Regions from separate parts of the Salinicoccus sesuvii genome, predicted to be linked through region 1. Evidence: riboswitches for the same ligand, from Rfam matches in the RefSeq annotation. Region 1 holds a riboswitch; each other region holds the start of a gene.

Region 1 (7,817 bases):
CCAATAAAAGCAGCCGTCAGTGCACCAAGCAAACATCCTGATCCTGTAATCTTTCCTTGCAGACTATGGCCATTGAACATAGTGATTACACCATCCTCTGTTGCAAGGGCATCAACTTTGCCGGTAACAAGAGCAGGAACGTTGAACCTATTATATACCGCTTTGGCAATCTCCGCTGTATCTGTCTGCTCTGTGGAGTCAACACCTTTAAGACTGCTTTTTGCACCGGATAGTGCAAGCATCTCACCACCGTTGCCTTTAATAAGCGAAACCTCGTGACGGCTAAGCAAATCTTCCGTAGTATTGACTCGGAAACTGGAAGCACCGTATCCGACCGGATCGAATATGATCGGTTTGCCTTTTTCGTTGGCTGCTGACATTATACCATGCATCAATGCCACCTTCGCATGATCTGCTGTACCGATGTTGACGACCAGTGCAGAAGCCACATTCATCAGGTCTTCCGCTTCTGATATTTCTCCACTCATGATGGGAGATGCGCCTATAGCCAGCATACCATTGGCAGTGAAGTTTTTGACGACATCATTGGTGATGCAGACAACCAATGGACTTTCTGTCCTTAATTTCTCTATACGCTTCATATGCTATTCTCCTTTATAGCTGAAATGATTTACGGGACCGTTGCCCTTACCAATTCCAGGATTATGTTCGATTGCCGAACTGATATATTTCTTTGCAACACTGAAACTCTCTTCGAGTGACTTTCCTTTGGCAAGTTCTGCTGTAATTGCTGCAGAGAACGTGCAACCTGTACCGTGCGTATTCGATGTTTCAATACGCGGTGTACTTAGCTCCATCGTAGCATCTCTCGTGAATAGATAATCCACAGCATCTCCCTCAAGGTGACCGCCTTTAATGATGACGCTCTGAACACCAAGCTCTTTTAAGAAAATATTGGCGACGCTTCTTACATCTTCAGTACTTTCTATTTTTTTATCCGCTATCTTCTCTGCTTCATGGATGTTCGGGGTCACGCTTATGGCAGTGGGAATAAGTGTGTCCCTTAGAAAATTAATTGCCGCTTCCTCTATCAGTGCATCGCCACTCGTCGCAATCATGACGGGATCGATAACATAGGGGATATCATGATTCTTTACAGTTTGTGCAACGATTTCCATCATATCTACTGTTGCGATCATGCCACTTTTCATCGCGTGTGGCAATTCATCGGAGAAAATACTATGCAGTTGCTTTTCAAGAAATTCGGCAGGAACATTAAAGACATCCTGGACCCCCATAGTATTCTGCGCAGTCAGCGATGTTACAGCCGCCATGCCATATACCCCGCGTGCGTGAAATGTCTTACTGTCAGCTAAAATGCCTGCACCGCCTGTTGGATCATTGCCGGCTATGGTCAATGCAATTGGAAACTTAGGCATGTGTACCCACTCCAGTCCACTCTTCTTTTGTCGCTGCCATATTAAAGAAACGTCTCTCATGTTCTGTGCTTTCTATATAATTCTTTTTGAGTACGTCGATCTCCTTCTCGGTCATGGATCTAGCGGCATCATCCATAATATCGAACATGACATTTATCGTGTCATCCATATCATTGACGTAGAACTCAAACCACTTCCTATAAGGATGATCCGTTTCGAATGTATGTCGCGCAAGGGCCATATCGGCGATTCTCCGATATACATATGGACAAGGCGCCATTGCACTGATTGCGTACGCAATATGCTCTCTAGTAAAAGCATTGAAATACATATGTTTTATATAATGGTCTGCGGAAGGATACCATTCCCCATCCTTTATTATATCGGCATACGATCTGTTTATCGCATGTGCCAGGACTTCATGCGCCTCGCTTTCACCGTCCATTAAAAAAGCCATTTGCCCCATCAGAAATCTGACTGTCTCTTTAGACTCTGTTTTCGATATCAGCAACGCATAAAGTTTTGCGAACTCATCTAAGTATAATGAATCTGCACGCAGATAATGTGCAACTGCGGCATCATCAATGTCTCCTCTGATCAGTCCCTGTATGAACGCATCACTATAGATGGCCTCAATCATCGGTTCGGTTTCTTTCTTTAAAATCTCACTCAGCATATTAATCTCTCCTCTTATAAATTAAAAACCCACTTCCAGCATAGGAAGTGGGTTTAGTAGAAAGAGATGGTGTATTCAACCAAACCACTTCTCTACGCTGGCATTATCCAGATCAGATCAAAGGGATCAGCCTTGTGGCTGTCTCAGCAAAATCGCACCCCTAGTGGTATTGCTATTCGATTATTTTAAATACTAATGAATACATATTGAAAAGTCAAACTATAATGATATATTCTGATTCTTTTAGTGTCATAGTTGAGCCTAGATCATTTCCTATAGCGTTGTGTCAAATATATATGAGAATTAGGAGTCGAATCGAGAGTCGATGCCGAGATCAATATCATCATAGATGTCCACTTTTGAAACGGGCTTAAATTCATAGAGTGGCAATAGCCAGTGCTTAGTCGGAGTTCGTCCACTTTTTTTAAAGTTACTTAAATTAAATCCCATATATGTAGAGTACATGTACATTTTATATGATGTTTTGAGTATGATAAGGTGGATATATGATAAAAAGTGGAACACTGAGATGATGAAGGAGGATACAATGTCTAAAAATAAGAGTGTGATGTATATTCTCATAGGTATAGTGTTGATTGCTGCAATTACAGGATTGCTTAGCCTTATGAATGATAGCACGCCGAGTAGAGGACAGATTCTTGCTCTTGTTGGACTCGGCGCAATCACCATCGTGGCCGCACTTGGATTCATCGTCAGACTATTTACCTATAGAAAATAGTAAACTTATGGATGTTTACAGTAAAACCCCGCATGATATTTCATGCGGGGTTGGTTTTATTGAGTGATACGCTTTTTCAGTAGACCGAGCATTAGTGCTGCAATGGCTGTACCAATGAGAAGTGAGACAAGGAACATGACTCTTCCTTCACCGATTGTCAGAGCAACAAACAGACCACCATGTGGTGCATTGATGGATGTTGCGAACGCCATGGCGAGTGCACCTGCTGTAGCAGAACCGACGACCATAGACGGAATGACTCTGAGCGGGTCAGCTGCTGCAAATGGAATGGCACCTTCTGTGATAAACGATGCACCCATGATTACATTTGTCGGACCTGAAGATCTTTCAACTTCTGTGAATTTGTTTCTGAACACTAATGTTGCAACTGCGATAGCCAGTGGTGGCACCATACCACCAATCATTGCAGCTGTAATTGGTTCGGGATTATTTGCAGAAAGTGCTGCAATACCGAATGCATAGGCTGCCTTATTGATTGGGCCACCCATATCGATTGCCATCATACCACCGACAATCGCACCAAGCAGAACAATATTCGTTCCACTCATGTTACTAAGTGTTGTATTCATCCATTCGTTCAATGCTGATGCTGGTGGATCGACGATGTAGTACATAATGACACCTGTCAGGAATACGCCAATCAACGGATAGAGCAGTACAGGCTTCAAACCTTCAAAGGCTTGTGGAAGGTTTTCAAGCACTTTCTTAATGCCGAGCATCAAATAACCTGCGAGGAAACCAGCAATCAGGCCACCAAGGAATCCGGAGCCCATCGTCGAAGCCATAAGTCCACCGATCATACCTGGAGCAAGACCGGGTCTATCAGCAATACTCATTGCGATGAAGCCAGCAAGAATGGCGATTATCAATTGGAAAGCATTACCGCCTATAAAGTTAATCATCTCGGCAATCGGATTATATTCAACACTTTCTGGATCTGCCGAGTTAATACCGAACATGAAACTGATAGCGATCAATATACCACCTGCAACGACGAATGGTAGCATGTTGGATACACCGTTCATCAGGTGCTTGTAAATCGAAGACTTGCCTTTGGACGACTGTTCTCCGTCTTCAAGTTCCTGTTTCGATTTTGATGCACGATATGGCGCGCGTTTTGTATCGAGTGCTTGGTTGAGTAGTTCTGCTGGACGTTTAATACCATCCGCAACTGGGGATTCCACAACATTCTTCCCGTCGAACCTTGCCATTTGGACATTCGTGTCTGCCGCAACAACAACACCTGCAGCACGTGCGATATCTTCGTTGGTCAGTGCATTTTTGACACCGGCTGAACCATTTGTTTCAACTTTGATGTCATATCCGAGTTCTGCCGCTTTCTTCTTCAGCGCATCGGCAGCCATATAAGTGTGAGCGATGCCGGTCGGACAGGCAGTGACACCAACGATATACGGGCGATCGGAGGGGGCGGAGTCAACTTCCTCAGTCGCCTCCGATTCATCGAATGCATCAATTGTTTCTATAATTTCTTCTTTTGATGATGCATTCATCAGTTGTTTTCTAGCATCATCGTTCATTAGGATGGTAGATAGTTTGGCTAGGGCGTCGAGATGCGTGGTCGCTTGTCCTTCCGGTGCCGCGATCATGAAAAACAGGTAAGCTGGTTGGGCATCCATTGAATCGTAATCGATACCATCTTGGCTTCTACCGAACATGATGGCTGGCTCGAGTACTTCTGTTGTTTGTGCGTGTGGAATTGCGATACCATCACCGACACCAGTTGTACTTTGCGATTCTCTTTTATGGATAGCAGCTTCAAAACCGTCCTTCTCAGAAATCTTACCTGCTTTAAAAAGTCCATCAACAAGTTCAGTAATTACTGCATCTTTGCTCGAAGCACGGACATTCATATTGATTGTGTCTTTTGTTAAAAGTTCTGTTATTCTCATCATTTCACCTCTTCTATTGATTGAACTTCAATTTTATCTAGCAGTACTTCAATGTCGGCTCTGGTCGCAAGATCATCGCTGAACGCTGTTGCGCTGCCACAAGCTATGGCGTATTTAAGCTGTTCTTCTACACCACTTTCTTTTCTGCTGATAAATCCTGCCACTGTCGAATCGCCTGCCCCTACGGAGTTCTTAAGTGTCCCTTCCGGTGACGGAATGAAATACTCATGATTACGATTGATGAAAAGTGCGCCACCTTCACCCAATGTTAATAGAATGTTCTTAGCACCCTGATCAATAAGCACATGCGCAGCATCTATCATCTCGTTTGTCGTTCCAAGAGTTCTGCCAGTAATGCCTTCCAGTTCAAACTGATTCGGTTTGATCAGATAGGGTTCGTACTGCAAAGTTGACGTCAATTTCGACCCTTCGGCATCGATTGTGAATTCAATACCTTTATCGTGCAGCAGTTTGGCTAACTCTTCATAAAGATGATCATAACCGGAAGGTACACTGCCCGCGAATACGACATGATCTTCTGACGTCATAGTGGACAATTGCGCCTTAAGCTTATCAATATCCACGTCCGTAATCGAAGGCCCAGAAGCGTTAATTTCAGTTTCTTCACCAGTCTTCAGTTTGACATTGATGCGCGTATCTCCATCTACCGTGATGAAATCACTTTGTATGTTCTGATCTTTCAATGTTTGCTGGATGAATTCTCCTGTAAAGCCGCCTGCAAAACCAAGGGCGGTCGAGGGTACATCAAGCGCACTCAGTATTCTCGAAACATTAATCCCCTTACCGCCGGCATACTTTGCTGTATCTGACGTACGGTTCAGTTCCCCAATTTCAAGTGTATCTAGCCTGACTACATAGTCGACCGAAGGGTTGAATGTTACTGTATAAATCACTGTTTTCCACCTCCGTATATTTCAGTACGTGATTTAATTTTTTCCATAAAACTGTGGCTGATGTCATCAGTAATTATTGATGCATCTTCTATATCTGCAAATTGTATGAATGCTGATCGGTTGAACTTGGTACTATCAACTAATGCGTATGCATTTCTCGATTGGCGGATGGCCCGGCTCTTAATATATGCCTCTTCTTCTTCCGGCGTAGATAAACCATGTGCTGTGTCAATGCCGTTTACACCAACAAAACATTTATCAAACGATAGCCTGCTGATTTTATCTATCACTTCCGGTCCCACAACTGCTTTAGTGGATGGCTTGACCCTGCCTCCTAAGACATGTGTCTTATGACCATTTCTGACAAGCTGTTCAATCAGCGTAATACTGTTAGTGACAATGGTCAGATCATTTTGTGAGATAAAAGGAAGCATTTCGTATGTTGTTGTGCCTGCATCTATAAAGATGATATCTCCATCTTGAATAAAACTCGCAGCTGTCTGAGCGATTTTGATCTTTTTAGAAAGGTTTTTTACTGCCTTATCTCTGTAATCTTCCTCGTGCTCGATATGATTGATTGCTGCGCCCCCATGTACCCGTTCAAGTAGACCTTTTTCTTCGAGGTGCGTCAAATCTCTACGAATTGTAGGAGCACTGCTGAAAGTAATATCGACAAGTTCGCTGACTGATGCAGTTCCATTTTCATTAAGATGATCCATTATTTTCTCGTGTCTTTGATTGGTCAGCATTTCATCACCTTCTTCTCACATAATATAATACATAATTTAATCAGAGTCAATCATTAACAATCAAAAACAATCATAAAATATAAAAAAATAACGCCAGCATTTGCTGACGCTATTTGCGTGATTTCGGCTTATTAATGATTTCTGAGAAAATAATGCCGTTGACAATATCCTTTCGACCGAAAGATAGGGCTTCTCTACGCACTTTCTGTTTCGGCTTCTGTGGCTCTGGTTTTCTTCTTGTTGACTCTCGGCCGCTCGTCTGAATTTCAGATCGACGGGTTTCATCCAATTTTCGGCCACCAGATTGTATTTCTTCTTTTGTTCTTTGGGCCCAGTCTGAATTCTTAACTTCTTTGGATTTCTCATCGTAAGTATTCATTGCGCGTCTACCTACATTAGTTTCTTTAGCCTTTTCTTCAAGACTACGACCAAAGGAGCGTTCCGTCATTGGACGTTGAGTCGACTGACGTTGAGTCTTTTCTGCGACAGGTCTCTGCTGAGTTTCCTTTGCAGGCCGGCTTGCTTCCTGGCGAGTCTGTTGTTCTTCTCCAGAAAGGCGGCGTTCGACTTCACCCATCAGATCATCAAAGAGTCCCTTAGGACGATCGCGCGTTTCTTCCTGCCTTCTTCTTGGAGCAGATTGACCGGTTGGCCGATCCATCTTGCTTGGGTCAATATTCCGCTCTTCTTTGTTCTCTTTATTCTTCTGTCCGGCAATTGCTGTATAGATTATTCCGCCGATAAAGATAAGCAGAGGGATTATTTCCATAATATCACAGCCTATTCGTCATTATCTTCGCGTGTCGGATCCGTCATCTTGTTGATGGAATCTCTCATGTTAGTATCCGCTTCGACATTTTTGAGGTTGTAATAATCGCTGACTCCAATGTTTCCACTTTCAAGTGCTTGCGCAAACGCGAGCGGCACTTTGGATTCTGCTTCCACAACTTTTGCTCTCATTTCTTCGACACGTGCTTTCATTTCCTGTTCTTGGGCAACGGCCATTGCGCGACGCTCTTCGGCTTTTGCCTGCGCGATGTTCTTATCGGCTACGGCTTGCTCCGTCTGAAGATCGGCACCGATGTTTTTACCGATATCTACATCGGCAATATCGATGGAGAGAATTTCAAATGCAGTACCGGAATCCAGTCCCTTTGAAAGAACTGTTTGAGAGATCATATCCGGATTTTCAAGTACTTTAGTGTGTTTTTCGGAAGAACCGATTGTGGATACAATACCTTCACCAACACGAGCAACGATAGTATCTTCTCCAGCACCACCGACTAGACGCTCGATGTTAGCACGCACAGTGATACGAGCTTTAGCTTTTACTTCGATTCCGTCCATTGCCACACCGGCAATGAATGGTGTTTCAATAACTTTGGGGTTAACGCTCATTTGAACGGCT
Region 2 (7,817 bases), on a different contig from region 1:
TGCTTACAAAAAGTAAACATTAATTACTTATTGTGTAAATAATTAATGTTCAACACATATGATATCAGATTTTTAGAAGAAATGTTACAAATTAAGTAATTTATTTATTAATTTTGTAAAAATTCATATATTGTATATAGCCGGAAATATAATGCTGGACGTCATCAATCCTTACACGATATCCGTGATGCTTGATAAAGAAACTTCCGAGAATACTTCCTGGATTTTTAAAGTACATGGCAATTTCCGGATAGAAGTAGCCTGTTCTCTGATAATCGACACGTTTCTCGATTGTGCGCTCGAACTGATCTTGATTGAGATGTGCATCTATTAACTCATCCATGCCCCTCTCCTTCATTAAATCAACCATCTTGTAGCCGGCCATCAACATTTCAAGGAATGTCGGAAAAGTCGTCTCTCGTTGGTATATAAAATCAAGACGCCGCGCGACGTTCTTCAATCCGAACACAAAATACTTTTCTTCAGGCTTCACTTTTGTCAGCTCGTATGTACAATAGCTGAGCCAATGATCCGAATTTTTCCAGTAGTCATTGGCAATGAAGTGGTCGAACAACAACTCGACATTTTCGAGCCACTTCGGATTTTGATCCATCTGGTAGAGCCTCATCAGTCCAAACGCTGCTTCACCGTCGTAGTAGATCACTCTGTTTTCCTCTTTTACAGTTAAGTCGGGATAGTTGAGTACGTGAACTGTGTCCCCATTGTCCCCAATCATACGCAAGGTCCCTTTAGCGATTTTTCTCGCCACATCTATATATGTGTCACTTTCAGTCATCATCATGTACTTGGTCAAGGTAATAAGTGCGACGCCGTTTTGTCCAAGTTTAATTTCATTAATGTCATTTGTGTTATCAAAAATGTAAGCCGCTTCCGGATCTTCTGGATCGATAAACAGGAAGTGCTCAAGCAGATGATCGATTGTGAGTTTAGCCCATTCAATGCCCTTCTTGTCGTTTAAGAATTCTAAGCCTTCTAATAGAGAGTAAGTGGAAGAAGTATGACGAAGCACATTATAAAACGCGATTCGTTTATCAAAGTGGGGGAACTTGCCATATTCGTACTTTCCGTTGATATCTATCTGGTCTTTTAAATAATGGGTAGCCGTTTGGATTAACCTACGGTACTCGGATTTTTTCTGATGCCCCCCAATCTTCCTGACGCCGTGCATGTCCCCCCCAGAATTCAGCTCATACATCTTATCGTCTTCAAGCAAGTAACCTCTCGTCTGGAACTTGACGACTGACTTGTTCAAATATTTTTTATGGAAGTAGACACCCTTATAGGACTTGTATTTCTTAAGATATGTATTGATATTTTTCTCACAGACGAACATCTTGTTCTTATCTCCGGGGACAGGCCTAACAAATGCATTGGCATTAATTTCTTCCGGTAAGAACGCGAGGGCGTAATGCTTATCAAAAGCAATGCCGAAATCAATATAGTTACGGCGCGTCTGTTGCATCGTTTTGAGTAATGAAGAAAATTGAACGGCCTCTTCAGAAGTGATGAAGTCTGCTTTGAGCCATTCGGTGACATGTCCAAGGTCTGATAACTTCTTTATCTCTTCTTTAACCTTTTTTCGGAGAAAATTGTTGTTTTTCACTTTGAAAACGTGCGCGCGTCTAGTTTTGAAGCCCAATGATATTATGATCCACTCTGATGTCAATAAGTCTTTCCTGTTGCGCAATCCTTCAATCATTTCTATATTCATTAATTATATCCCCTTTCTGAAATTAGTCAGAATGTTTAGTATATACCCTTATTATATGCACATTGAATAAAATTTGTAAAAAATATTGAAGCCAGCTTACTGATTGAATTAGCACTCTCACTTTACATTCATGTACATATTCCCTATCATTAAAAATGAAATAAAAACTGCATACCGATTTGCACTAGGGGCGCTGTCAAAGGCTGAGACGGAGATTCCGAACCCTCAATACCCGATCTGGATAACACCAGCGTGGGAAAGTGCGGCGCGTATATGAAGCCTTCTATACATTTGCTGCACTCCCTCGGGAAGTGCAGCTTTTTATTTACAAATATTTTTTGGAGGTATGATTTATGACAATAGAATGTGGAACTGAGAGAATCGCGGGATGCCAGTTCAATCTGAGTGTGATGAGTGATGATTTTATAAATATTATCCTCGGATCATTGGACACTACAGATATGTCGAAAGTGTGGCGTGACACGGATGACGTGACTACATGTGTGCGTGGCCGTGTAGAGCATGTATTTGACGTGGTTAAAGCAGTTTATCTGCATGCGGCAAAAACCGGAAAGCATGTGGAAATGAGTGGCACTTTCTCAATCGGATGCCCAGGCGACGCTTCCGGTGATACGTATATGGATACAGATGCCGAGCGGATGAATGCGGCAAACACTATTGGTATCAATCAAAAAGCCGGATGCAAGTTTGCCCTCTATCCAATGAACACAACCAAATATATGGATGTTATCTACGAACAAATTGATCTATCAAAAGCACGTGGCGTAACAGTCAGTCCGAGCCACTACTCCACTCGGCTTGACGGGGAAGTGAACGATATTTTTAATGCCATGGAAGAAGCTTTTGTCAGCGTACAGGAAGCTGTCAGCCATACGACCATGACTTTCACCATCTCCGCAAACAGTCCTTCAAGTAGAAAATAGACGCACGACAAAGACCAGGGTGGTTATCCATCCTGGTCTATTCTTTCTGTAATACTATTAGAAAACCGCCGTATTCTTGTTAGACAGTGGCATGTACGTAATTCTCTAAAATAATGGCAGCATCTTATCGTGATATCGGTAACCTCTTTTTTCTCGATCATCTTTTCCTGCGGATCAAATAGAGTGCCGGGATGAGCAATAAGGAGACAACACCACCTGAAAGTGAAAGTGCGCCGAAACTTGCACCAGCCACAACCATACCGGACAATGTGCCCCCTGCTGCTCCGGATAACGCAATTAAAACATCCACCGTGCCTTGGATGCGGGCGCGCGCAGCCGGAATCGTCGCATCCACCAGAATCGTAGTGCCACTGATCAGACCGAGATTCCAACCGACACCGAGCAATGTCAGTGACGCAATGATGAGCGCGAGCGATTCACCAGATGTCGCCGCGATAATGCCAGAACTAAGTAGAACCACTGCAGCTGTAATCGTCATTGCGCCCCTGCCGATCTTATCAATCAATACACCTGTAAAAAGAGAAGGCAGATACATCCCTGCAACATGAAAACCGATCACCATGCCGACAGCACCTAGATCATGCCCATGATGTCCCATATGTACCGGTGTCATCGTCATCACAGAGACCATGACAATCTGTGTGATGACCATGATGAAGGCAGCAAGAACAATGCCATTTTGGTCGTTGACTGTCCGCTCAGTATCATCGATGGCATTTATCCGTTTGCGCTCCGCTTCAATGCGTTGTGCAATTTTGAAAGGATCGGGACGCAAAAAAATGAATAGTACAATCCCCGCCAAGGTAAATGCCGCTGACGCCAGAATGAATGGTCCTGCAAGTTCCGGTACGCCGATAGCTTGAGCAAATGTCCCCATCACTTCCACCAGATTGGGCCCCGCTACTGCACCGAGCGTGGTACTGACCATCGCGATGCTGACTGCGGTTGCACGCTGGTGCTTTTCTGCTAAGTCAGTACCCGCATATCGTGCCTGCAAATTCGTTGCGATTCCGGCACCATAGATGAACAGCGATAGAAAAAGCAGCAGTGGACTTTCTATAATTGCGGCTATCACCACCCCTGCTGCCCCAAGTCCACCCGCCACAAAACCCATACTCAGACCCACCCGGCGGCCCTTATTTTGAGATAGCCTGCCTACCAACAGTGCAGACAGCGCTGAACCAAGCGTAAATAGACCGACCGGCAGACCTGCGAGTGCGTCCGTACCGAGCATATCCTGGGCCAGCAATGCACCCACCGTGATACCTGCTGCAAGACCGGCGCCACCAAAAATTTGCGACAATACAACAATTAGAAGTGTCCGGCGGTACAGTTTTTGTCTCTCTTTAGAATCTGTTATGTATAAATCGAGCTGTTGTGCGTCCGGTTTCATTTGATTCCCCCTCAATAAACGAAAAGACGCCCGTGGCGCCTTTCATTTTTCTCGCTTCAAATACTGTTCTGACTGACCTTTAGGAATACTTAAAGACTGCCAGTCAGCTAGCTTTAGTTGCTTACCAATGAACATCATCTGCCCAACGTGGGAAGCATAGTGAGTATGCTGGCGTTCGATTGCCTCAAGTATTGTGTGATCTTCTCCTCGGATTTTCTGGGTTCTCAGCAGATCTTCAGGTGAAAACTCTGCTAACGTATTTAAGAATAGCTGCCAGCCCTCTTCCCACGCCAATAGAACGTCGTCCATCGTCTTCAAATCGTCCTCGAATTCGCCATCGCGATGCCGGTCCGGTTTCTCGCCGTCTGTCGTGAAAACATCGGACCAGCGGGAGTACATATTTCCCCTTAAATGTTTGACGAGAATCGCAACTGTATTTGAATCTTCATTATATCGCCAATGGAGATCCGCTTCAGACAACTGATCGAGTGTCCGGTCGCCGAGCCGTTTGACTTCCTGGAATCTGGTTTTGATAAGATTTAGATATTCCTGTTCAAATTTCATATGTCTCCCCCTTGTTTATAGAACGGTTCCTTTTAATATAGATGATTTATAGTAGTGTGCCAATGATTAATGCATACTCTTCTCGGCTCTAGTAGTGGCACCCTGCCTCATATTAGGTGATTCACAATAGACGCATAGCGTTTTGACACACAATGTTCACCATTAGCGTCCATTGGACAACTTAAAAAGTGATCCAAACACATAAATCCTGCGTATACTAGACAACTAAATGATGATGACTTGAAAAGGAGTGGATTCCATGCGATATTTACTAATTATAATGCTGTTCGTGCTCGCCGCTTGTGGCAGCCCAGCTGGTGATGATAGTGCTGAAGACAGTGTGGCGTCTGAAGCCACGACTTCTGAGGAACCGAGTGAGGAAGCGGAAGTGACAAAAGAGACGACAGAGGAATCTGAAACAGAAACAAACGAGGATGAAACCAAAGAGCCAATCCCCCCTGAAGAGCGGGTTGAAATCATCAAAGATGAACGGGCAGGCATTATCCCGGAAAGAATCGAGGTACCATCAATCGATGTTGATGCATCGGTCAAACACCTGGGACTCCTTGATAACGGCGAGATGGCCGTGCCGGAATCACTGCACGATACGTCTTGGTACGAACCCGGATATAAAGTCGGTGCCCCGGGCAATTCGGTGATTGCCGGTCATGTTGATGATACGGTTAATCCGGGTGTCTTCAAGCAACTGCACACACTGGAACCGGGCGATGAAGTCATCGTTTACGGAGAATCCGGCGAACAGTTGACGTTTGAAGTATACGATAAACAACTATTCGATGCTGATGAAGCACCGGTCGAAAAAATATTCGGCTATTCCCAGCGCAGCCTCTTGAACTTGATCACTTGTGAAGGTCCCTATGATTACGATGTCGGTGGCACACCAAACCGCTGGGTGGTCTATACTGAACTCGTCAATTCTGAGGAAAGCTAGACTCCTTGTGTCAGCTTTCTTTTTTATTCCTTATTCACGAATTCTCCTTCTATGTATATAATGGTATGAAGACTTCAAACAAAGGAGAAAACTATGACGCGGACAGAAACCGAACTGTATGAACAAATACAATCCGGAGATCGGAATGCCCTCGAATCACTGTATGTGAAGTACGAAAAACTGCTTTTCTCATATGCTTATAAGATGACGTCGAACAAAGAACTATCTGAGGAGGTCGTACAAGATGTATTCCTCAAAGTGTGGCGCAAAAAAGGGGGATATGACGCCAACAAAGGCAAACTGTCAACTTGGCTCATCACTTTGACACGCAATTCCACAATAGACATTTTAAGGCGGCAGAAAATTGATACTTACGAGTACGATGAAAGAGATGATATTGATCCGACTCAAAATGAACAAAATTCGCCAGTCGAAGCAGCCGTTGAAGCCGGTGAGGATAAAGCGATGATAGAGCGCGCCATGCGCAGTTTAAGTAGTGAACAGCAGCGTATCATCACGCTGTTCTACTTTAAAGCATGTTCCCACTCCCAGATTGCCAAATCGCTTGATATGCCACTCGGTACAGTGAAAAGCCGGATTCGCCTGGCGTTGCAGCATTTAAAGAAAAATATTGAAACCGTAAAGAAAGGGGGGACAATCGATGAATCACAATGAAACGTGTGATCTCTTAATCGACTACTATAATGGTCAGCTCGATTCAGAAGAAAAAGAAGCATTCGAGCGACACCTTGAAACATGCGTAACGTGCCAGGAAGAACTCGCCGAATGGGAAATACTGAATGCTGAACTGATGGAAACAGTGCCACTTGTCGATCCCCCTGAAGGTATGAAGGATCGTGTGCTTAGTAATGTGTTCTCTGAAGAAGCGCCCGTGCCTGAAGGAAAGATACAACCAATAAAGAAACAAAGATCGTATAGAATACCGTTCATCACAGCAGCCGCTGCCCTTTTGCTTTCACTCCTCGGTAATGTCTATATGCTGTCGGGAAACGAAGGGACACAGGATTTGGCACAGGTTCTGTTTGAGGAAGATAATCCAATTCCACTCTCACCAACTTCCGAAGCACTTGATATGGACGCAAGAGTGGCGATGCACGAAAGTGCCACGGGGCAGACACTCGTCTTGGAAGCATCCAATTTCAATAACCTGAATGAAGATGAAGTTTACCAAGTATGGCTGTTAAAAGGAGAAGAGCCGTTCCGTGCCGGTACACTCGTTCCAAATGAGGACGGTCAGGGATATGTTGTCTTCAATTTGAATGCCGAAACAGAAATAAACTGGGACATGGTCGCAATCACTGTCGAACCGTCTCCTCACAACCAGCTACCAGAAGGAGATATCGTCATGTCAGCCGAATTTTAAGAAGCGATCCCGGAAAATTTCCGGGATTTTTTTATTTTTTTTATAAAAATGTGATCCAAAACGAATCTGCTTGCGTATACAGGGTGTAAACAAAACAAAGGAGTGTGATTTTGAATGAATTTCAAGAAGATGCTGGTTGTACCGACAGCAGCAGCCCTGCTCGCAACCAATGCAGGTCTCGCACAAGCAGATACGCACGAAGATATGATGGTGACGGTGGACACAGAAGCCGCTGACCTCAGATCGACATTGGACCACTTGCTTAGTGAACACGCATTCTTAGCAGCTGAAACGATGAGAAAAGGTGCCGATGGTGCCGAAGACTTCGAAGCGAGCGCCGCAGCACTCGATATGAATACTGAAGAACTCTCCAGTACAATCGGATCCGTATACGGTGAAGAAGCAGGAGAACAGTTCAAAACAATGTGGAGTGAGCATATTGGCTACTTCGTCGACTATGTGAACGGCACAGCTGAAGAAGATGAAGCCGCTAAGGAAAATGCACTAAACGAACTATCACAGTACCGTGAAGATTTCTCCGAGTTCCTTGAAAGTGCAACAGACGAACGTCTTGAAGCAGGCGCACTTGCAGATGGACTGCAGATGCACGTCAACCAACTCATCGGTGCATTCGATGCATATGTGATGGGTGACTATGAAACTGCCTATGCTTACGAAAGAGAAGCGATTCATCACATGTACATGGTAAGTAAAGGACTCTCCGTCGCAATTGCCGACCAGTTCCCAGAAGAGTACAACAATACAGACCCTGCGACAAAAGCCGCGGACTTGCGTTCTGACTTGAACTATCTATTTAGTGAGCACGC
Region 3 (7,817 bases), 190 kb from region 1:
ATCTGCGCCATAATGCTGATTATTGCTGTCTGACGCATATACGTACTCTTACCAGACATGTTTGGACCTGTTATTAAATAGATGAACGTTTTCTCATCCATGTCGAGTGCGTTCGGTACGTAGGTATTCTCCCCGATCACTTTTTCGACTACCGGGTGGCGTCCTGCCTTGATGGATAACGTATCCTCGCTGAACTCAGGACGTACCAGACGGTACTCATTGGCTACAGTCGCAAATGAAATGAGACAGTCGAGCGAGCTGATGATATCAGCCGTTGTCTGCAGTCTTGGAATGAACTCTTCCATTTGCTCGCGCAGTTCGACAAAGAGGTCATATTCTAGGATGATGCTTTCATCCTGGGCACCGAGTAGCTTCGACTCCATTTCCTTAAGTTCTGGGGTGATGAAGCGCTCTGCGTTGGTCAGCGTCTGCTTGCGCTGGTACTCGAAGTGGTCGGCATCGAAATTTACAGCGTTGCCTTTTGAGATTTCAATATAGTAGCCGAACACCTTATTGAACCCGATCTTCATATTGCGGATGCCAGTCCGTTCCCGTTCTCCTTCGATATAGTCATTCAACCATATTCTGCCGTTGTTTGACAGGTAGCGGTATTCATCAAGCCGGCTGTTGTACCCTTCTTTGAAGATGCCCCCTTCGCGTATTGTCTTCGGGGGTGTATCGTCAAGGCTTGATTCAAGTAGTTGATGAACGTCACGGAGCGTGTCGAAATCTTTGAATAAAGGTGTCTCTCGCAGTCCGATCTCCAAAAGGATCGTTTCAATTGCTGGCAGCCCTGCAAGTGAATCCCGCATCTGAACCAGATCTTTGGCATCGATATTGCCGAAGCTAAGACGGCCGACAAGCCGCTCAATGTCGTAGACGTTATTGAGCAAGGTCTTGATATCCTCTCTTTCAATGAAATTCTCGAGGAATAAAGCGACAACATCCTGCCGTTCAATGATAGCTTCCTTGCTGAGGAGCGGACGTTCAATCCATTTTCTTAGTTTACGCTTGCCCATCGGCGTCTCAGTTCGATTCATGTACCAAAATAGCGACCCTTTCGCTTTCCTGGTCTGAAGGCTCTCCAGCAACTCCAAGTTGGAAAGTGCAGCGTAATTGAGCTGCATAGTCTCCTTGATGCGATGTTTCGCGACTGTTCTAAAATGCTTCAGTTCCCTCATGTTGTGAGCTTGGATGTAGCTGATAAGAAGATCAAGTGCCTGCTTTTCCCCTTGAGTGACTGCCGGGTCATAGTCGAGTGGATGATGCGTATCATTCGTAAACACAGTATTTACTGGTGGATCGGCATATAATTCCGATAAGATGTCTTGAATATTCTCCTCAATGACAATTTCTTTCGGGTCGATACGATCGATTTCACTTTTCAGCACCATCATGTCATCCGTGCAGAAAGCCGATATTTCACCTGTAGAAATATCGGAATAGGCGGCATTGAAGAACCCCCCTTGTTCATCCAGTGAGAGGATATAGTTGCTGCGTCCATCATCCATACCGAAATCATCAATTAAAGTGCCTGGAGTAATGACCCGCACGACGCCTCTTTTGACCATTCCTTTCGTTTGCTTCGGATCTTCGAGCTGTTCACAGATGGCCACCTTATATCCTTGATCGATCAGTCGTTCGATATAGCCCTTAGCAGAATGATAGGGTACGCCGCACATCGGGATCGGATCCTTCTTTTTGTCTCTTGATGTCAATGTGATTTCGAGCAATTTGCTCGCAGTAATCGCATCGTCATAGAATAACTCGTAAAAGTCACCCATCCGGTAGAGAAGCAATACATCGGGATGCTCCGCCTTTATATTCAGATACTGTTGCATCATTGGTGTTACTGTCGTCATCTAAACACTTCCATTACTAAAATATAACTGCATTATATCACGCGGCCGATTAAATGTTGAACGTCTTTAGAACGCCTTTTTTGTCAAGTTGCCTAAGAATCACCCATGATACCAGAGCACCAATCACTGTACTCGCCATAAACGCAGGCGCCAATACATAGAAAAAATTCAGCTCCAAACCAAGTATCATAATCAAAGGCAGAGTAGCGAGCGAACCAAGGACACCGGTCCCGATCATTTCACCAGCAACAGACAGACCCAGCTTTTTAAATTTCCGGTAAAGCAGGAATGCAACAAGTGCACCGATCATGCTGCCCGGGTAGGCAAATGGCGATCCAGTCCCCATCATAATACGGATAGTTGACGAAAGGAATGCCTGAACGATTGCGAAAGGACCTGTGAGTACGACGCTTAAGACATTGATGAGATGTTGTATGGGAGCTGCTCGGACTGGACCGAGGGGGATCACAACAAAAGTACTGAGTACAACATTCAGTGCGACAAGCATACTTGTTATGGTTAAATTTCTAGTCATTCAACCATCCTCCTTTTAAATAAAGGGCTGTACATCAAAAAAGATGTACAGCCCTTATGCTACCTTCTAGTCTTCTTTACGGTTCGGCATATTTCTCATTGCCGCTCCGGTTTCACCTTCCAAAATGTCCCCGCCTGTAGAAGTGATAATTTCGTTTGTCACGGTCTGACTGATCGCATGTGAAACCATCTGCAACAACTCGTTGACCTGGCTCTGAGATTCTTTGAACTGGTTGACAATCGGCATTTCATCAAGCTCCGCTTCAACCTTCTTGATCTTTTCCTCAGTCATCTGATATGCCCGTTCCTTACCGTAGTTCTGGAAATTGACAGCCTGTTTCTGAAGACTTTTTAGACTGGCCATCTTTTCACGGACGTCTTTGTTCTCATGTATCTTTGCTTCAGCTTTTTTAAAGAAATCAACCTGCTCTGTCTCAGCAATCATACCGCCGAGCGCTTTTGCTTCTTTTACTATCTCGTCTTTCGTATACATAGACCTTCCACCTTTTCCTATTCTGACACCGGAGGCCCGGCATTATTCTGTCATCATCCGCAAAAAACCAGGCGAATCAAATCTTATATCAGTATATCTGTTTTTCCTGCATATTTCAAAACTATTTGGCTGTTTTTCACCTGGCATCCCGTGTCGGAAATGGGCTATACCACTGTCCAAGCTGAAAGGCACTGATAACCACAAGAATGATGATGACGACAAAAAGGATATCCCGGATTGAGAACGTAGTTCGATGATAATAGGTCCTTGGCCCATCATCGAATCCTTTTGATTCCATCGCAATACCGAGGCGATAGGCTCGCCGTATACTCTGGCTCAAAAGTGTGATGATCGTGGTAGAGAATCCCTTATAGCCACTGACGTATTTCCTATGGATCAATGGCTTTCTTACTTTGCGGGCGCGTCTTAGTGACATGTATTCATTACCGATGATCGGTACCATGCGGATTGCGGCCATGAATGCGTAGGCAAACTTCGGTTTTAAGCCCCCTTGCTGCATCAAGCTGTAGAAGACATCCGTCAGTTTCGTAGTGAAGACGACAAGTGCACCGAATAGCGATAATACTATGCCACGCATCATGATGTGGATGCCACGGATGGTGCTTTCTTCTGTGATGTGGATGATGCCGAATCGAACCAACGTAGTCGTACCATCACCATAGAAGATCATATACAGACTTGAAATCGCACCGAAGAAAAATACAGTTGAAACAAGTAGTAAGAGATATCTAATTTTCACTCCACTCAGTACAAACAGCAGCACCAGCATCAGGAGGGACAGGTGGAACAGATGGTTCGGATCGTGGATGAGTAGAACCGTCAGGAACAAGCAAGCGGCAATCAGCATCTTAGTGATCGGATTGACTTCATCTACAGGGGTGCTGTAGTAACGTATCGCTTCTAGCATCGCCCTGCACCTCTTTCTGTAAGTATCCCACCTGCTATATGTAGCCGTCTTGACGGATAACGCACCTTAATCTCTTCATCATGCGTAATCATGATAATGGTTGTCCCCGACTGGACCATGTCGTGCAGCATTTCAATCAATCGGAACGCATGACGCTGATCCAACCCAAAAGTGGGTTCATCCAGAATGATGATTTCAGGAATACCGCCTGAAGCTGTCGCAACACTCAGCCGACGCTTCTGACCTGTCGAGATTTCAAGCGGATGCAGATGCTGTATATTCTCCAGACCAAGTCTTTCGAGCAAGGCTTCTGTCCTCTGCTTGGCTTCTTTCTTATCATAATGGAGTTCCAGATTAATAAATACTTCGTCAACCACCGTATTTGTTATAAACTGCATTTCAGGATTTTGAAATACTGGATAGACAGCGCCTTTGTATTGCTTCGTCCGCTTCACTCTTCTACCTTTAAAATAAATATCTCCCTCAGACGAAATCAGTTTCATCAAAGCAAGGAGCAGGCTTGTTTTGCCTGTTCCATTATCCCCTTCAAGTGTAATCCATTCACCCTTCCTGATTTCAAGACCGGCGATATCAAGTAGTTGTTTTTTTCCACGCCTAATCTTAAGGTTACGTGCTTCAAGCAACGTTTCAGACTGCGCTTTTATATCGGGAAGCATCGGCGCATTATGCCAGGACTCCGGGTGCCATACACCAAACGCATCGAGCGCATCACGATGGTTTCTGAGCATCACGTCTGGCGATGCCGTGCTGTTTATCTGTCCGGCATCATCCATAAGAATAACCCGATCCACCTTGTCCCATATATCTTCCACACGATGTTCGATAATGACTACGGTGCGATCCCCCCACATTTTATGGATTGTCTCCCACAGATGGGCAGCGGAACCGTCATCGAGCATGCTTGTCGGTTCATCAAAAAATAGTGTGTCTGCACGCTGTAACAATGAACCGGCTATGGCCAGTTTCTGTTTCATACCGCCGGATAGTGTCTGAATAGGTGTATCTGGTGCCACATCGAGACCGACTGTATCAAGCGCCTCTTTAATCTGTTGGTCCATCTCTTCTACTTTGACCTGTCTGTTCTCCATGACAAAGGCAAGTTCCTCAGAAACTGTCGGCATCGTAAACTGGGCATCCGGATCCTGAAACACATAGGCACCGGACTCCGCGAGCTCTAGCTTATCCGCTTTTATCGGCACCTGGATGACGTTTGGAATGAGACCGCCAAGCACATTGAGGAGTGTACTCTTGCCGGAACCGCTTGGGCCGACAATGAGTACCTTCTCACCCTCCGCTATTTCCAAGTCTAGATCGGTAAAGAGTCGACTCTCAGCCTCTGGAAATTTCAGTCTGAGCTTTTCGACTGTTATGGCCATTGTTATAACCCTTCATCCGCCGGCATTTTGCGACCGACAAGTTTCAGCACACCGGTTCCTCTCAGCCCTTTATAAAGTAGATATGCCAAACCACCGGCTATGAGTGCACCACTCAACACTCTAAAGCCGAACATGAGCATAAGATTCCATGTCGCTAGCTGACCAAGGTAGCCGTAGTACCAATCGAGCGGCAGTGTAGACAGCGCCGCTGCTATACCTGCAGTGACTGCAACCATGAGCGACGTACTCTTATATTTCACAATCGCAAATACAATCTCACATGCCAGTCCTTGGATCAGTCCATAGACAATCAGCATTATATCGAACTGCAACAGGACGATTGTCTCACCTGATGCTGCCGCAAACTCGGCAATCAGTGCAACGCCTGGCTTCCTAATAATCAGATAAGCGACTACCGCTGCAATAAACCACATGCCATAAAGAAGCTGATTTAAATGCAAGCCGAGTGGCTCCAACGCTGTATAGACCCCACCCCATATCGAGTAGATGAACGAGAACACAAGCGCAACGACAACTGTAACCAGTACATCGGTGAGCGTCAGACTGTTCCTTTTTATCATACAAAAACCCCCAAATGATATTTCCCAAATAAAAAACACACCACTAGCGGAGTGGTGTGCATATTTGTAGGAAAATATGCCACTTCCCTACGCTAGTATGATCTAGATCAGGTAATGAGGGTCATTCTCAGTCCAAACGGACACCCCTAGTGGTCGTTTCTTATTCGGTTGAACTTATCTTAATACATTTCAAGACTTTTGTGAAGTTATTTATTATCAGACACCATTTGGAAGTAGCGTCCCTTTTGTTCGAGGAGTTCCTGCTCAGAGCCATGCTCAACCAGTTCACCCAGTTCCATAACAAAGATCCTATCGACCGCTTTGATGGTGTTGAGCCTGTGGGCGATAATGATACTTGTACGGTCTTTCATAAGACGCTCTAGTGCTTCTTGAATCTTGAGCTCAGTCACAGTGTCGATGCTGCTTGTCGCTTCATCAAGTAGCAGGATGGCAGGATCTGTGATCAGGGCCCGGGCAATTGAGATCAACTGCTTCTGCCCCTGTGAAATGAATCCTTCATCCGCTTCAAGCACAGTATCGTAGCCATTTTCAAGTTCGATGATGAACTCATGTGCATTGGCAAGCTTCGCCGCTTCAATGACCTCTTCATCAGTGGCATCAAGCTTACCATAACGTATATTCTCCCTGATAGTAGACTCGAAGAGATACGGATCCTGCAACACAAACGCCGTCTGTGAACGGATGGTCGAACGGGCATAGTCAAGGATATCTTCTTTGTCTATTCTGACCTGCCCCGAATCCGTTTCATAGAACCTTGCAAGCAACTGCATCACTGTCGTCTTGCCTGCCCCGGTGGAACCAATTAACGCGATGGATTCTCCCGCTTCTATCTTGAAGCTAAGATTTCTGATCGTTGGTGTCTGCTGCTCGGGATCGTAGGAGAAGGAGACATCATCGAATTCGATTTCACCTTCTAAAACCTTGTCTTCAATTCCTCCGTTATCCTCTTCTGTTTCGGAATCCATGATGCCAAATACTCGCTCCGCACCTGCAATGGCAGATAGAACCTGATTGAACTGGTTGGAGAGATCGGCAAGTGGTCGTGTGAACTGCCTTGCATATTCAGCAAAAACAACAATTGTTCCGATAGTGACTACATCGTTGCCAGAGAGTGCAAGTAATCCACCGACACCTGCAACGACGGTAAAACTGATGTTGTTAAGCATATTCATCACTTTTGGAATGAACCCGGCGTATAGGAAAGCCCAGAACGTGATGTCTCTAAGTCTTCCAGCTTTTTCATCGAAGTTCTTGATCGCTGTCTCTTCTTGGGAGAACACTTTGACGATTTCCTGGCCTGAGACCATCTCCTCGATATAACCGTTCATTTCACCGGTTGCCCGCTGGCGTTTCTTGTAGAGGGGGCCAGTTCTTCGGGTGATGAAGCCCACAGCTAGAATCAGTACTGGAATAATCAATACTGTAAGTAGTGTCAGAAGTGGGCTCAAGTAAATCATGACACTGATTGTACCGACAAGTGTGACGACACTCGTTGTAAACTGTATAAAAGAGGTATTCAACGTCTGCGAAATGGTTTCGATATCGTTTGTCATCCGGCTCATCAATTCACCATGCTGACGTTTATCGTAAAACCTTACAGGCAATTTCTGCATATGAGAGAACAATCTGGAACGGAGTTTGTATACTGTACGCTGTGACAGTCCGACCATCATGAACGCTGCCAGGTACTGCGTTGTTGAAAGCAAGATATAGACCACAAGTAACAGGATCAGAATCGAAGCAAGTCCGTCTAGTTGGCGCTGCACAAAATAATTATCAACGATTTGGCCGACAAGATACGGCCCGACGATACTGAGCAAGCTGGTCAATGCTACAAGGATTATTATGGCATAAAGCAAAACCCGCTCTTCGTTGATGAAGCGCCACATTCTTTTAAGTGTTCCCCATATATCATTGGCACGCTGGTCTTCTTTCTTTTTCTTGCGTCCGATTTCCTCTTTTTGAAGGACCGGTTCATTGCCGAATGGTCTTTTGATAAAA
Region 4 (7,817 bases), on a different contig from region 1:
ATATCAACCTTTTCTTTTCTAATTGTTTTGGCCAATGGAAGTATGGCAGACCTTAATCGCTTCGTTGGTAGCTTTATGATTTTCACATCGTCTTTTATATAGGTTTCATAACCACCATTATAATCCAAAGTGACTAGAATCGGAGTAAACTTCGCCCTATCGATATTGTTTAGGATGTTTAGAAAAGTTCTTGCAGCACCGCCTGCACCCATCTGATATATAAAAAACAATACTTTTTTCTTCTGCATCACTTCAAGCCTTCCCTACCGTTATTTACTCCGCGAATTATAACATATCTAACTTCATAATTGAATGTACTTGGTAGCCCACACAATATGAAGGATAAATAAAAAAAGCCGATATATTATCGGCTTCCATTTCCTATTTATAAACAACTGAATCACGAACTACGGGACGCCCAATTGAGTGATATTCGGCACCGCTATCCTTAGCTTCTTCCAGCGTAAAACAGTTTCTACCATCAAAAATTATGGGTGACTTCATATATTTTTTATAGTCTTCAATTGGAAATTTTTTAATCTCTTTCCATTCTGTGAGAATCACTGCGATATCTGCTTCTGTTATAGCTTCGGAGACACTATCCGCATAAGCCACTTTGTTGGACAGAACTTTCTCTGCGTTTCTTCTCGCTGCTGGATCATAAGCACACACCTCAGCACCCGCTTCCAAAAGCTTTTCAGTTACTGAAATGGATGGCGCTTCGCGAATGTCATCTGTCTCCGGTTTAAAAGCCAGACCAAGAATAGCAACTTTTTTATTTTTTAATCTTTCAAAACGTGACATCATCTTGTCAACAATAATACCTCTTTGGCGTTCATTTGAATCTACGACATTCTCTAGTATCGGCATCTCGTAATCTGCCTCTTTAGCAATTGATATCACTGCCCTAGTATCTTTGGGAAAACAAGATCCACCGTAGCCAATTCCCGCATTCAAAAATGCATTCCCAATTCTTTTATCCATGCCCATGCCGGCAGCAACATGATCAATATTAGCGCCTATACGTTCGGAAAGATTCGCCATTTCGTTTATAAAACTAATTTTGGCTGCTAGAAATGCGTTAGAGGCGTATTTTATCATTTCAGCACTTCTGAGGTCTGTCTTCACGATCGGAATGGAGAAGTCCGCATTAATGCTCTCAAGAATATTCAAAGCTTCTGCATCCTCTGAGCCAATCACGATGCGGTCGCCATGATATGTATCATAGACTGCTGACCCTTGGCGAAGAAACTCAGGGTTGGATACTATTTTAATTTCTATATCTTTTTGGAGATTACCTTCTATTGTTTGCTTGATCCATTCATTTGTTCCGACTGGCACAGTACTTTTGGTTACAACAATTGCATCGTTTTCAAGATATCTTGCGATTGATTTGCATACTTTTTCCACATAGGTCAGATCTGCTGATCCATCCATTGCTTGGGGTGTACCGACAGCTATATAAATAACTTCTTTGCCACGTAATCCCTCTTTATAATCTGATGTAAAACTTAAATTTTTGTTTGAAATATTTTTCTTAAGTAAATCTGATAATCCTTCTTCATAGATAGGGCTGATACCTTGCTTGAGTGTACCAATCTTTTCTTTATCGATGTCAATGCACATTACCTGGTGGCCAAGGTCTGCCAGACAAACTCCTGTAACAAGACCGACATACCCTGTACCGATTACTGAAATTTCCATTCTTTCAACCGCTCCCCTATTTTTATATAACCCGATCCAGTAGTTATTTTTATGTATCGTACTAAGGTTACTGATACATTTGCTATGCTCAAAAGTAGTGTAAATGAGAGATGTTCAAAACACACTGAAAAGGTAGCTTAAATATGTTAAGGACGCTTGTATCTCAAAATGTCCTACCCGTTAAGTTTCATCTAGTAATTCTAGCATACTGGCATTACTTTTCATATTCTAACGAGTAAAAAGTGCAATATACACACGGAAGTTGTATAATGAACCTTTGTAAGATTATATGATTGTACATACATATTGCACGCACAAATACGTACGTAAAGGAAGATACTAGACATTATGGATTTGTTTGAAAAACTGCAAAGTAAAGAAGAAAAAATCGCCGTAGTCGGCCTCGGATATGTTGGGCTTCCTGTTGCTGTCGAGTTTGCCAAGAAATTCGATGTCGTTGGCTTCGATGTAAACAAAAGTAAGTTAGATCAATATATTTCTGGCGTTGATGTAACAGACGAAGTCGGAAACGATGCATTAAAGCAGACGTCGATGACGTTCACCAACGAAGAAACAGAACTGAAACACTGCAAATTCCACGTTGTCGCAGTCCCAACTCCGATCAACGAAGACAAAACACCGAATCTCACACCCCTTATTAAAGCAAGCGAAACGGTGGGTAGAAACCTAACTAAAGGATCCATCGTAGTCTACGAGTCCACTGTCTATCCAGGTACGACAGAAGATATCTGCATTCCAATTCTCGAAAAAGAATCTGGACTGAAGTACAACGAAGATTTTAAAGTAGGCTATTCTCCAGAACGGATCAATCCCGGCGATAAAGAGAACACTTTGACTCGCATCGTCAAGGTTGTTTCCGGATCGGATGAAGCTGCTTTAAAAGAGATTTCGAGCGTCTACAGTGCCATAATTGAGGCTGGAGTGCACGAAGCTGAGTCCATCAAGGTGGCCGAAGCTGCGAAAGTTATCGAGAACTCCCAAAGAGATATCAACATCGCTTTTATGAACGAGCTGTCCATGGTTTTCAACAAAATGGATATCAATACTAAAGCTGTGCTCGAAGCTGCTGGTACAAAGTGGAACTTCCTTAATTTTACCCCAGGCTTAGTCGGTGGCCATTGTATTGGTGTGGATCCGTACTACTTCACTTATAAAGCGGAGCAGCTTGGATACCACTCTCAGATTATTCTATCTGGCAGAAAAATCAATGATGACATGGGGAAATACATCGCAAGCAATGTCATCAAGCAGATGATTAAAGCAAAACAAGTCATCGATGGTTCAAAGATTGCGATTCTCGGTCTGACATTCAAAGAGAATGTAGGGGACGTGCGCAATACCAAAATCATTGATATCATCCGTGAACTCGAAGATTACGGCGTGGAGGTGCTTGTACACGATCCAATTGCCGATGAGAAAACTGTACTTGAAGAGTTCGATATCCGGTTGAGTAGTCAAGAGGACCTTAATGATCTTGATTGCGTCGTGTTCGCTGTTCCACATACCGTGTATAACGCCATGTCAGACTTCGATAAACTTGATGCCATGTATAAAAACGACAAAAAAGTTTTGGTAGATATTAAAGGAGTCATGGACCGACAGTTGTTAAAATCTAAAGGCTACTTCTACTGGAGCCTGTAGTACCGGCTGATCCTCAAACACATTACATGATGAGCATCGGCACTTGACTTGTTGATTTTACATTATGTTTATCTCATGCCGCCCATTCGTCCAAGACTAAGCCGTCTGGCTGAATGGGCCTTATTTTGTATGAAATTAGATGCCAGTCAAACCGGACACCTATTTTCATTTGTTTATTCTCGTATTATAATTACAATCATAATGACGAGTCATTACATATAAATTTACAAAAGTGGGTCTAAAAAGTTATGAAAAGAAAGATTTTTTATGGAGTATTAGGTTTTTTACTTATTGCACTTGTAGTTGTCGGCGTTTATATCTATAACCTTTTCACCTCATTCGAACAGGGAGTCAGCGATTCTTTCGAAGCAACTGACCGCGACCGTTCGGAACTGAGACTTGACGACATCGATCCCTCCCTAGACAGTTTTACAGTACTTATATTGGGTATCGATGAAAGTGAAACGCGTAAAGAGCAGGATAATCTAACTTCTGAAGACTTTAGAACAGATACAATGATTCTGGCTACTTTCGATAAAACACAAGATGAAGTGAAGATGGTCAGCATACCGAGAGATACGTTAACTTACTTCCCAGAAAATAACTACTACGACAAGATTACGCATGCGCACCGTGAAAATGGGCCTGAAGGTTCAATGAGAGCTGTTGAATCATTGCTTAATGTTCCTGTCGACTATTATGTCCGTGTTAATATGTCCGCTGTTGTTGACGTGGTCGATGCCCTCGGAGGCGTGGAATTCGATGTACCATTCGATATGGAAGAACCGAATCAGACTGACCGCGGTGAAAAGATTGTTCTCGAAGAAGGACTCCAGGAACTCGATGGCGAGGAAGCCCTAGCGGTAGTCAGAAGCCGCCGCATCGACACCGATCTTGGTCGTGGACAACGTCAACTCGAGCTGGTTCAGAAAATACTTGGCAAAGCGAAGAGTACTGGTGCACTGACAAAGCTGGATGACCTGATTGAGGTAGTTGCTGATAACACCAAACATAATATGTCGAGTAAGGAAATCCGCAGTCTTGCCGCCTACTACTCTTTCAATAGTATAGAATTCGATACAACACAGCTGCGCGGTGATGATTTCTGGTTCGAGCGTAACGGTGCATATTTCTACTGGGCCAACGAGGAACATCTATACCTGATTTCTAAAACGCTCAGGGAAATACTTGAACTCGATCCACCGGAACCTTACGACCTAATGAACATCCGCCTATCCGACTACATCGTTCCCTACCAGTTTGTGGATGACTACTACTTGGATGAATTTAGACCCGATTGGGAACCTTACTTCATGAGAGATGGCTTCCAAAGCCGGCTCGGAGATGGGTTCGATATCCCGGAAGATGATCCTGAAGAAAGTATCGAAGGTGAAGAAGGTATGGATAGAACCTCTGAAGAACCGACGGATGAAGAACCACAATCCGAATCTTCTACAGAGGAGCCAGGTATGGGCATACCACAAGAAGGTCCAACTACCGAAGAGGATAACTATTGGCCACCTGAGAATGGTAATGGTGTAGACGGTATCCAAGAGGAAAGTGTCGAACAGTTCAACTATGAAGACAATACTCAAGAGTATTACGAAGAAAGTACAGAGGAGTATAACGGTGCCGAAAGCAATAGAGCACGTAATGAAGTCTAGGAGCTGATCGTTATGAGAAAAACCTACGACAAGGAAACAAACATAAATGAAATGTTCGATTATCTAGAAGACCAGATCAAAAACAGTGGTCAGGGAGCTATAGAGAACACGTACTACTACCAGAGTCATGAGCACAAAGAGATGTTTCTCTCCATCAGAGGATACTTCGCTGAATCGCAGAAGAACCCGGAGGTCGATGCAGCGTGCTATATCATCGCCATGCCAGACATCTACCGACACATCAATATTTTCGAACTCGTCTCGCCAATGGACTGGATTCGGGAGAATGAACGGTTGTCTGCACCTTTCAAAGAGCTAAAACCACACATCCAGTACCTGGCACTGGCAGCAGCTGAAGCAAACGGCATTAAGTTCAGCACACAGCCTGCTTTGTCACTCGGCTTGGCCCACTGGAATTTAGAGCAGCTGAAGATATTCTGGCAGTTCACTGCCATCAGACGCAAAAATGCAATGTAGGGAGGCGTTTAAATGGAAATTAAAGTCGCAGATAACAATGTCCTGTACAATCAGTGTCTTGCCATCCGTAAGCGCGTCTTCGTCGAGGAGCAGAATGTACCGATGGACCGGGAAGTTGATGAACATGAAGATGCATCTACCCACATACTGCTGATCGATGAAGAGCCTATCGGGACGGTCAGATATCGTCCGGCAGCCGACGGATTAATCAAAATAGAACGCATGGCAGTACTACCTGAGGCCCGTGGTAGGAGGCTTGGTGTGGAACTGATGGCATTCGTCCACAATCATGCGGCAGAAAACGGATATACACGCGCTAAACTCGGCGCACAAGTACATGCCATTGATTTCTATAAGAAGCTTGGCTATACCGTGTCTTCTGACGAATTCGAAGATGCTGGTATTCCACATGTCTATATGGAAAGAACTCTCGCAAACTGATAATTTAAAAGCAGTCTTACATAGCCTAGTGCCTTGTAAGACTGCTTTTTATTATTGCCTCTGTTGGATGCGAGATTGCATCGTGGTATAATAGAGCTATCAATTTAATACTTGATGCATAGGGGAGCCTAGAACAGGCTGAGAAGGCAAGACCTGACCCTTGGACCTGATCTGGATAATACCAGCGTAGGGAATGTGTAGAGAATCTACGGTATACGTATACATTCTTGACTGTTCTTGACGCCTCCAGATACGGAAGGTGTCTTTTTTGTCCGGATTTACATTTCTGGATATTGGGCATCGCTAATTTGAGAGGAGCTTCAATATGAAAAAAGTTCTATTTCCTGTAATGCTCGCTATTTTTCTATCGGCGTGCGGCAGTGATGCGGGTGATGATGCATCTGATACCGAAGCACTCCGAGAAATTACCTTCGTCCTCGATTGGACACCGAATACAAACCACACAGGCATCTATGCTGCTCAGGCAGAAGGATTCTATGAAGCACATGGACTTGATGTTAACATCGTTCTACCTGGTGAAGCCGGTGCAGAACAGACAGTGGCGACTGGTAATGGAGACTTTGGCATCAGTGCCCAAGAAAACGTCACCCAGGCCCGCCTGCAAGGGGTAGATATTGTTTCACTTGCTGCGATTATTCAGGATAACACTTCTGTACTCGCATCACCCGAAGAAAAAGATCTTGAGACACCGGCCGATCTTGAAGGTCAGACATACGGAGGCTATGGTTCACCAATCGAGGAGGCAACGATTGCTTCCATCATGCAGGCAGACGGTGCTGACATTGGTGAAGTGAATAACCTAAACATCGGAGATACCGACTTCTTCACGGCGGTACAGCGTGATGTCGATTTTACTTGGATCTACTACGGATGGACCGGTGTCGAAGCAGAACTGCGCGACTTCCCACTCAATACGATCGACTTCACCGAATACTCAGAAGCGCTCAACTTCTATACGCCAGTGCTCATCACGAACGAGGGTCTGATTGAGAGTGATCCCGAAATTGTAGAGGCGTTCACTGAAGCGACTGCAGAAGGCTATCAATTTGCGATTGAATCACCGGAGGCCGCTGCTGAGCATTTGATTGAAGCTGAACCCGATCTAGATCCGGATCTTGTCAGAGCAAGTCAAGAATGGCTTGCTGATGTCTATCAAAGTGATGCACCCTACTGGGGACATCAAGAACCAGAGGTCTGGCAGAACTATAGTGACTGGATGTTTGAAAACGAATTGATTGAGTCAGAACTCGATGTCGAAGCAGCGTTCACGAATGAATTTCTGCCTGGCCACGAGTAGATTGGAGGCATAGTAGATGCGACGATACGCACCGTGGCGATTTGGTCCACCCGTTATGGCAATACTTTTAATACTCATCATCTGGCAGTTATGTGTTAGCATCTTCGATATTCCGGCGTGGATGTTACCAGGTCCCGTCCAAATAATCCAAGAAGCCATCGCTATTTATCCGAGAGTGGTCGGCCACACCTTATCGACGATACAAATTGCGCTCGGTGGTTTTGCCATCGGTGTTTCTGTCGGCATTCTGCTTGCGGTGCTGCTTCATCTCATGCCACGGGCAAGGCAGAGTATCTACCCGCTCATGGTGCTCTCACAGAACATCCCAATCATTGCGTTGGCACCACTGCTCGTATTATGGTTCGGATTCGGTGCCCTGCCTAAAATTCTGATCATTACCCTCGTCTGCTTTTTCCCCGTCGCGGTATCACTGATTGATGGTTTCAGGCAGACCAGTCCGACATTGAAAAATTATATGCAGATGATTGGTGCGTCGCGCTGGCAGATATTCTTTAAGCTCGAGTGGCCGAGTGCCCTCCCCTATCTCTTTT

The links. Region 1 has a riboswitch for thiamine pyrophosphate ahead of tenA (thiaminase II). Riboswitches for the same ligand answer to the same signal wherever they lie in the genome.
Region 2: another riboswitch for thiamine pyrophosphate. It lies ahead of ACFOJ8_RS05655 (YkoF family thiamine/hydroxymethylpyrimidine-binding protein); the one in region 1 lies ahead of tenA (thiaminase II).
Region 3: another riboswitch for thiamine pyrophosphate. It lies ahead of ACFOJ8_RS07635 (ECF transporter S component); the one in region 1 lies ahead of tenA (thiaminase II).
Region 4: another riboswitch for thiamine pyrophosphate. It lies ahead of ACFOJ8_RS12690 (ABC transporter substrate-binding protein); the one in region 1 lies ahead of tenA (thiaminase II).

The regions. Positions count from the first base shown of each region.
Region 1 covers NZ_JBHRWV010000007.1:168,870-176,686, forward strand. Annotated here, with positions in the region: gene thiM (hydroxyethylthiazole kinase) at 1-602, opposite strand, end outside; gene thiD (bifunctional hydroxymethylpyrimidine kinase/phosphomethylpyrimidine kinase) at 606-1,400, opposite strand; gene tenA (thiaminase II) at 1,393-2,076, opposite strand; TPP riboswitch at 2,149-2,248, opposite strand; gene ACFOJ8_RS06635 (hypothetical protein) at 2,380-2,526, opposite strand; gene ACFOJ8_RS06640 (hypothetical protein) at 2,624-2,815, shown strand; gene ACFOJ8_RS06645 (PTS fructose transporter subunit IIABC) at 2,872-4,746, opposite strand; gene pfkB (1-phosphofructokinase) at 4,746-5,660, opposite strand; gene ACFOJ8_RS06655 (DeoR/GlpR family DNA-binding transcription regulator) at 5,657-6,409, opposite strand; gene ACFOJ8_RS06660 (hypothetical protein) at 6,519-7,178, opposite strand; gene floA (flotillin-like protein FloA) at 7,190-7,817, opposite strand, start outside.
Region 2 covers NZ_JBHRWV010000006.1:7,257-15,073, reverse strand. Annotated here, with positions in the region: gene ACFOJ8_RS05660 (poly(glycerol-phosphate) alpha-glucosyltransferase) at 101-1,732, opposite strand; TPP riboswitch at 1,909-2,008, shown strand; gene ACFOJ8_RS05655 (YkoF family thiamine/hydroxymethylpyrimidine-binding protein) at 2,086-2,676, shown strand; gene ACFOJ8_RS05650 (MFS transporter) at 2,834-4,090, opposite strand; gene ACFOJ8_RS05645 (DinB family protein) at 4,133-4,654, opposite strand; gene ACFOJ8_RS05640 (class F sortase) at 4,914-5,606, shown strand; gene ACFOJ8_RS05635 (RNA polymerase sigma factor) at 5,700-6,281, shown strand; gene ACFOJ8_RS05630 (anti-sigma factor) at 6,268-6,990, shown strand; gene ACFOJ8_RS05625 (copper amine oxidase) at 7,105-7,817, shown strand, end outside.
Region 3 covers NZ_JBHRWV010000007.1:360,200-368,016, forward strand. Annotated here, with positions in the region: gene mutS (DNA mismatch repair protein MutS) at 1-1,862, opposite strand, end outside; gene thiW (energy coupling factor transporter S component ThiW) at 1,912-2,397, opposite strand; gene ACFOJ8_RS07620 (RicAFT regulatory complex protein RicA family protein) at 2,464-2,889, opposite strand; gene ACFOJ8_RS07625 (energy-coupling factor transporter transmembrane component T family protein) at 3,026-3,817, opposite strand; gene ACFOJ8_RS07630 (ABC transporter ATP-binding protein) at 3,811-5,214, opposite strand; gene ACFOJ8_RS07635 (ECF transporter S component) at 5,217-5,795, opposite strand; TPP riboswitch at 5,863-5,953, opposite strand; gene ACFOJ8_RS07640 (ABC transporter ATP-binding protein) at 6,002-7,817, opposite strand, start outside.
Region 4 covers NZ_JBHRWV010000012.1:68,564-76,380, reverse strand. Annotated here, with positions in the region: gene ACFOJ8_RS12720 (glycosyltransferase) at 1-248, opposite strand, end outside; gene ACFOJ8_RS12715 (UDP-glucose dehydrogenase family protein) at 382-1,704, opposite strand; gene ACFOJ8_RS12710 (nucleotide sugar dehydrogenase) at 2,053-3,366, shown strand; gene ACFOJ8_RS12705 (LCP family protein) at 3,615-5,030, shown strand; gene ACFOJ8_RS12700 (DUF2538 family protein) at 5,043-5,507, shown strand; gene ACFOJ8_RS12695 (GNAT family N-acetyltransferase) at 5,520-5,948, shown strand; TPP riboswitch at 6,059-6,158, shown strand; gene ACFOJ8_RS12690 (ABC transporter substrate-binding protein) at 6,274-7,266, shown strand; gene ACFOJ8_RS12685 (ABC transporter permease) at 7,283-7,817, shown strand, end outside.